Regions from separate parts of the Martelella sp. FLE1502 genome, predicted to be linked through region 2. Evidence: riboswitches for the same ligand, from Rfam matches in the RefSeq annotation. Region 2 holds a riboswitch; the other holds the start of a gene.
What was found. Region 2 has a riboswitch for S-adenosylmethionine ahead of V6767_RS14390 (homoserine O-succinyltransferase). Riboswitches for the same ligand answer to the same signal wherever they lie in the genome.

Region 1 (3,401 bases), on a different contig from region 2:
CGCCAGAAGCGCGAACACCGGCCAAGGCGAAAACAGGCCAAGCACGGTGATCGCCAGAAGGCAGGCGGCGCAGGCGGTGGCCACCGCAAAGCATATCGCGGCAATCATCCGGCGGTTGTAGCGGTCGGCGACTGTGCCGGTCACCAGCGTCAGAAGCAACGCCGGCAAAAACTGGAACAGGCCGATCAGACCGAGATAGAAGGCGTTGCCGGTCTCGTCATACATCTGCCAGCCGACGGCGACGGAAACGATCTGGACCGCGAACGTGCCGAGAAACCGCGAGAAGAAATAGAGCGAATAGCCTTTGTGGCGGAAGGCATCGAAGCGGGCGCCGGAGGGGGACAGGGTCATCTTGGATAAGCTTTCGGGAGACACAATGCGCTGAGGGCGCAACCGGCAATAAATACCGGACAAAACCCACCGCCCCTTGCTCGTTTAGAATTGAATGTCTAAATGTTTGCAAGGAAAAAACGGGAGTCCTTCATGATCGCGCTGTTCGAGACGATTTACTACGCACTTGAAATCTATAAGTGGGTGATCATCGCCAGCGCTATCTTCTCCTGGCTCTATGCCTTCAATATCATCAATGCGCACAGCCCGTTCATCAATTCGATCGGGCGCGGGCTCTACGCGGTCACCGAGCCAGTCTACCGGCCGATCCGCAATTTCCTGCCCAATCTCGGCGGCATCGACATCTCGCCGGTGATCGTGCTGTTGATCGTGTTCTTCCTGCAGCGCCTGATCCTGACCGGCGTCATGCCGCGGCTCTACTGAGCCCGCCCGCAAGGCCCGCCGCAACGCAGAGTTGGCCGCTCAGCCGGCCCTGAAATGCTTGGAAAGCTTGAGGCCCTGCGCCTGATAGTTTGAGCCGAGTCCCGCGCCATAAAGCGTCTCGGGCATTTCCAGCATGTTCTCATAGATCAGCCGGCCGACGATCTGGCCGTGTTCGAGGATGAACGGCACCTCGTGGCTGCGCACTTCCAGCACCGCCCGCGCGCCCTTGCCGCCGGCGCCCGCATGGCCGAAGCCGGGATCGAAGAAGCCGGCGTAATGCACCCGGAACTCGCCGACCAGCGGATCGAACGGTGTCATCTCGGCGGCGCAGAGCGGCGGAACGTGCACGGCCTCGCGCGAGACCAGAATATAGAACTCGTCGGGATCGAGGATCAGTTCGCCCTTGCCGCGCCCATGGATCGGCTCCCAGAAATCCAGCACGTCGTAGCCGGCCTTGCGGTCGACATCGATCACGCCGGTATGATGCTTGCCGCGATAGCCGACCAGCCCCTCACCCGCCAGATCGATCGACAGCGCGATCCCGCCGCCGGAGACATTCGGCATCTCGCTTGCCACCAGCGTTTCGCGCTCGTGCAGCGCCAGAAGGGCGGACTCGGTGAGCACGGATTGCCCCGTGCGAAAGCGGATCTGCGACAGCCGCGACCCCTGCCGGACGATGATCGGAAAGGTGCGCGGCGAGATTTCAAGATAAAGCGGGCCCTCGTAGCCGGCCGGGATGATATCGAATTCCTGCGCGTAGTCGGAGATCACCCGGGTGAAGATATCGAGGCGGCCGGTGGAGCTTTTCGGATTGGTCGAGGCCGACAGCCCGTCCTTAAGCTTCAGCGCCTCCATCAATTCCACGATATAGACGCAGCCGGTCTCCAGCACCGCGCCCTCGGTGAGGTCGATCTCGTGCAGGGAAAGGCGCGAAAGCTTGTCTTCGACCTTGTGGCCGGGGCCCGGCAGGAAGCTTGCGCGCACGCGATAGGCCTTGGCGCCGAGCCTCAGATCGAGGCTTGCCGGCTGGATCTGGTCGTGGTCGCGCGGTGCGGCTGCAATCAGATTACCGTTCTCAAAAAGGCTGGCGATCGCGCGATCGGCCAGAATTCCGGGCTTTTGTGACATGTTTTGCTCCTGTTGCGCGACAAAACCAAGCTTTCAGAATTGACGCAAGCGCTTATAGGGATTATGCCGCCTTTATACCCGTGGTGATTTGGCCGGTCGGCTTGCAGCCACGTTAAACAACTAGCTAAAAGGCCGGGTGAACCGGTCCCGCGCGACCGGTTTTTTTGTTTGGAGATCAAAGATGAAGAATTCCTGGCGTCCTCAGACCAAGCTCGTTCACGGCGGCAGCCTCCGTTCGCAATATGGCGAAATGTCGGAGGGCATCTTCCTCACCCAGGGCTTTCTCTATGAAAATTCCGCCGCCGCCGAGGCCCGCTTCAAGGGCGAGGAAGAGGGCTTCATCTACGCCCGCTACGGCAGCCCGACCAATGCGATGTTCGAGCAACGCATGTGCGCGCTGGAAGGCGCCGAGGATGCCCGCGCCACCGCCTCGGGCATGGCCGCCGTTTCCGCGGCGATCCTGTGCCAGTTGAAGGCCGGCGATCATATCGTCGCGGCCCGCGCTCTTTTCGGCTCCTGCCGCTGGGTGGTGGAGACGCTCGCTCCGAAATACGGCATCGAATGCACGCTGGTCGATGGCCGCGACCTTGCCAACTGGGAAGCCGCGATCCGGCCCGATACGAAGCTGTTCTTCCTCGAAAGCCCGACCAACCCGACGCTGGAAGTGGTCGATATCGCCGGCGTCGCGGCGCTTGCCAAACAGGCCGGCGCCCGCACCGTGGTCGACAATGTGTTTGCCACCGCGCTTTACCAGAAGCCGCTGGAGCTCGGCGCCGACATCGTCGTCTATTCGGCAACCAAGCATATCGACGGTCAGGGCCGCGTCCTTGGCGGCATCGTGCTGTCGTCGAAGGAGTGGATCGAGGAGGAGCTGCAGGATTACTATCGCCATACCGGCCCTGCCCTCTCCCCGTTCAATGCCTGGCTGCTTCTGAAGGGTCTCGAAACCTTCCCGCTGCGCGTGCGTCAGCAGACCGAGACCGCGGGCCGGATTGCCGATTTCCTGGCCGACCAGAAACAGATCGAGCGCGTCATCTATCCCGGCCGCGATGACCACCCCCAGGCCGAGATCGTGAAGAAGCAGATGGCCGCCGGCTCCACTCTGGTCGCGTTTGAACTGAAGGGCGGCAAGGACGCCGCCTTCGCGCTGCAGGACCAACTGGAGATCGTCTCGATTTCCAACAATCTCGGCGACGCCAAGAGCCTGATCACCCATCCGGCGACCACGACGCACAAGAACCTCGCGGAGGAAGCTCGCCTCGAACTCGGCATTACCGGCGGCACGATCCGGTTCTCGGCCGGCATTGAGGACACCGACGATCTGATCGAGGATTTCGCCCAGGCCCTTGCCAAACTGCCGGTCTGAGCCACATTGGCTTCACGGGCGGTTAAGCCGCCCGGGGCCTACAGGGAGAACCAGTGCACTACAGGGCGATCACCCACGAGATCGAGGTCAGCGTCAGGCCAAGCTTTCTGGAAAACCACTCCATGCCGGAGGA
Region 2 (3,401 bases):
GTGATGTGGGTGGGCTTTTTCGCAAGCGTCTGTTCCATTGTCATTTTCCTTTGGTCTATGGCTCGCCGCTCGCTCCAAACACTCTCCCCCTTGAGGCTAGGGTTATCGCATACGGCGTAGCGGCTTGCTCCCAATACTCTCTCCCGCTTGCGGGAGAGATGCCCCGAAAGGGGCAGTGAGGGTAAAGCAGCCTCCCAGAACAGTGAGGGCGTTCGCGGTGATAGGCTCCCCCCTCACTGTCGCTGTCGCGACATCTCTCCCCTCCGGGGCGAGAAGATTGGGGGGCTATGCGAAACAGTTATCTGCGATAGCCCTGCCCTCAAGGGGGGAGATTGTTGGCTGCGGCGTTTTCGGATCAAGACAGCCCAGCCATAATCGGCTGGCTCCGCCTCAGCCCTTCACGTCGTAGCCGGCATCCTCGACGGCCTTTACCGCCTGCGCGCGCGTTGCGGGCGCAGCCATTTGAAACCTGGCTTCGTGGCTATCGAGGCTGACCGCCACGTCGGAAATGCCCGGCACGGCGGAAAGCGCCTTGGTCACGGTGGCGACGCAGCCGCCGCAGCCCATGCCTTCAATCTTCAAGGTCTCGGTCATTGCCATTCTCCTTCTGGAACCTGTTGCGACAGAGATGGGGCTTCCAGTTGCTGGAAGGTCAAGGGCGGTGCGGCGATTTTTCTTGTCACCACGCTTGAAAACGATCTCGACCTCTGTCTTTGCTTGCCGAAACAGGAGATGAAACGCCATGGACCTGCATATCTGGCTCGCCTTCGCCGCCGCATCGACCGCGCTGCTGCTGATCCCCGGACCGACAGTCCTGCTGGTGCTGAGCTACGCTTTGAGCCAGGGCCGGCGGGTGGCGCTGGCGACAGTCGCCGGCGTCGCGCTCGGCGATTTCATCGCCATGACCGCTTCGCTTGCCGGTCTCGGCGCGCTGGTGCTGGCCTCGGCGCAATTGTTCATGGTGCTGAAATGGATCGGCGCGGCCTATCTCGTCTATCTCGGCTTCAAGCTGTTTCGCAGCAAGGGCGTCGGCGATGCCGTGCCCTCAGCGTCGGAAGCCACCCTCCCGCCCCGGCATGTTTTCACCCATGCCCTGATGGTGACCGCGCTAAACCCGAAATCGATCGTGTTCTTCATCGCCTTCGTGCCGCAATTCGTGCAGCCGCAGGCGCCGCTTTTCCCGCAATTCGCCATCCTGATCGCGACCTTCGTCACGCTTGCCGCCCTCAACGCGCTCGCCTATGCGCTTGCCGCCGACAGGCTCCGGCAAAAGCTCGCCTCCCCCCCCGTCACCGCCCTTCTGCCCCGCCTCGGCGGCGGCGCGCTGATGGCCATGGGCATTGCCACGGCGACATGGCGGCGGGCGGCGTCATAAGCCGGAATGTTGACGCCTGCCCCGCGCGGCGCTATTGACTTCTTCCTCGTGGTGATTTGGCCGGCCGGCTTGCAGCCACGTTAAACAAGTCGCTAAAGGGCCGAGCGAGCGGAAGCCCCCGGCCTGCGATTTGTACGCGGCCGGTTTTCTGTTTGTATGGATGTGAACATGCCTATCAAGATTCCAGACACACTGCCCGCCTATGAAACGCTGATTGCGGAAGGCGTGCGGGTCAAGACGGAAACGGTTGCGGAGCGGCAGGATATCCGCCCGCTGCACTTCGGGCTGCTCAATCTCATGCCGAACAAGATCAAGACCGAGCTGCAGTTCGCCCGCCTGCTCGGCGCCTCGCCGTTGCAGATCGAACTTTCTCTCATTCGCGTCGGCGGCCACAAGGCCAAGAACACGCCGATCGAGCATCTGCTGTCGTTCTACAATACCTGGGACGAGGTCGCCGACCGCAAGTTCGACGGCTTCATCATCACCGGCGCGCCGGTCGAGACGCTCGCCTTCGAGGAAGTCACCTACTGGGATGAGCTGAAGGAGATCCTCGACTGGACCACCACCCATTGCCACTCGACGATGAACATCTGCTGGGGCGCGATGGCGGCGGCCTATCATTTCCACGGCGTCGCCAAGCATCTTCTCGACAAGAAGGCCTTCGGCATCTATCGCCACCAGAACCTGAAGCCGGCCTCGGTCTATCTCAACGGCTTCTCCGATGATTTCCAGGTCCCGGTGTCGCGCTGGACGGAGGTGCGGCGCGCGGAACTGGCGAAGGCTTCCGGCATGGAGATCCTGATCGATTCCGAGGAGGTCGGACCGTGCCTCGCGCATGAGGAATTCGCCAACCGGCTCTACATGTTCAACCATATCGAATATGATTCGAACTCGCTCGGCGACGAGTACCGGCGCGACGTTGCGGCCAATGTGCCGGTCGACCTGCCGCACAATTATTTCCCTGGCGACGACCCCGAGCGCACGCCGCAGAACCGCTGGCGCTCGCACGCCCATCTCTTGTTCGGCAACTGGATCAACGAGGTCTACCAGACGACCCCCTATCATCTGGAAGAAATCGGGAACGGTCGGGAGGGCGCTTGAAGCTCTCCCCTTTCCGGCGCAGTATCGCGCCGCAATGACATTTCGCGGAGAAAAACAATGAACACGCCCCAGGACTTCGGAAAAACCCGAGACGGACAGGCGGTGCAAAGGGTCACGATCTCCGGCGGCGGGTTGACCGCCAACATACTCAACTGGGGCGCGGTGGTGCAGGATTTGCGCCTGGACGGTCATCCGCACGCGCTGGTGCTGGGCTTCGAGACGTTCGAGAATTACCTCGACTATTCGCCCTATTTCGGCGCAACGCCCGGCCGCTCCTCCAACCGCATCGCCGATGGCCGCTTCACGATCGACGGCACGGAATACCAGGTTGACCGCAACGAAAACGGCATTACCAATCTCCATGGCGGCAGTGACGGCACCAGCGTCAGCCTCTGGGAATTCGAGGAGATCGGCGAGGATCGGGTGACGCTGAAGATCGTCGACCGCGACGGTCGCGGCGGCTTTCCCGGCAATTGCACGATCCGCGCCCATTTTCAGCTCAAGCCGCGCGGCGTGTTCTCGGTGGTCTACGAGACCACAACAGACAAGCCGACGATCGCCAATATCTGCAATCACAGCTACTTCAATCTCGGCAATGGCACGGACACGCTGGAACACCGGATCATGATCGCCGCCGAGCATTATCTGCCGACCGATGAGCGCCAGATCCCGACCGGCGAACTGGCGCCGGTGGCGGGCACGCCGTTCGATTTCCGCAAGCCCCAGCCGATGAAACGGGAATATCCGAACGGGCGGCAGGCGCTGTTCGACCACAATTTCTGCCTGTCATCGGAGCGCATGGAAAAGCGGCCGGTGATCAGCGTGCGTGCACCCTCTTCCGGCGTTACCATGGACGTGCTGACGACAGAGCCCGGCGTGCAGTTCTACACCGCCTTCAAGCTGGACGAGACGCCCGAAGGGCTGA

Region 1: linked by a shared signal. The riboswitch ahead of V6767_RS12720 (O-succinylhomoserine sulfhydrylase) and the one ahead of V6767_RS14390 (homoserine O-succinyltransferase) in region 2 are both predicted to bind S-adenosylmethionine.

What each region holds. Positions count from the first base shown of each region.
Region 1 is NZ_JBAKFQ010000013.1:57,049-60,449, reverse strand. It holds gene V6767_RS12735 (MFS transporter) at 1-351, opposite strand, end outside; gene V6767_RS12730 (YggT family protein) at 484-774, shown strand; gene V6767_RS12725 (2'-deoxycytidine 5'-triphosphate deaminase) at 814-1,902, opposite strand; SAM riboswitch at 1,973-2,050, shown strand; gene V6767_RS12720 (O-succinylhomoserine sulfhydrylase) at 2,084-3,268, shown strand; gene apaG (Co2+/Mg2+ efflux protein ApaG) at 3,322-3,401, shown strand, end outside.
Region 2 is NZ_JBAKFQ010000016.1:6,332-9,732, reverse strand. It holds gene V6767_RS14405 (heavy metal translocating P-type ATPase) at 1-38, opposite strand, end outside; gene V6767_RS14400 (heavy-metal-associated domain-containing protein) at 391-594, opposite strand; gene V6767_RS14395 (LysE family translocator) at 743-1,375, shown strand; SAM riboswitch at 1,414-1,491, shown strand; gene V6767_RS14390 (homoserine O-succinyltransferase) at 1,544-2,476, shown strand; gene V6767_RS14385 (aldose epimerase family protein) at 2,534-3,401, shown strand, end outside.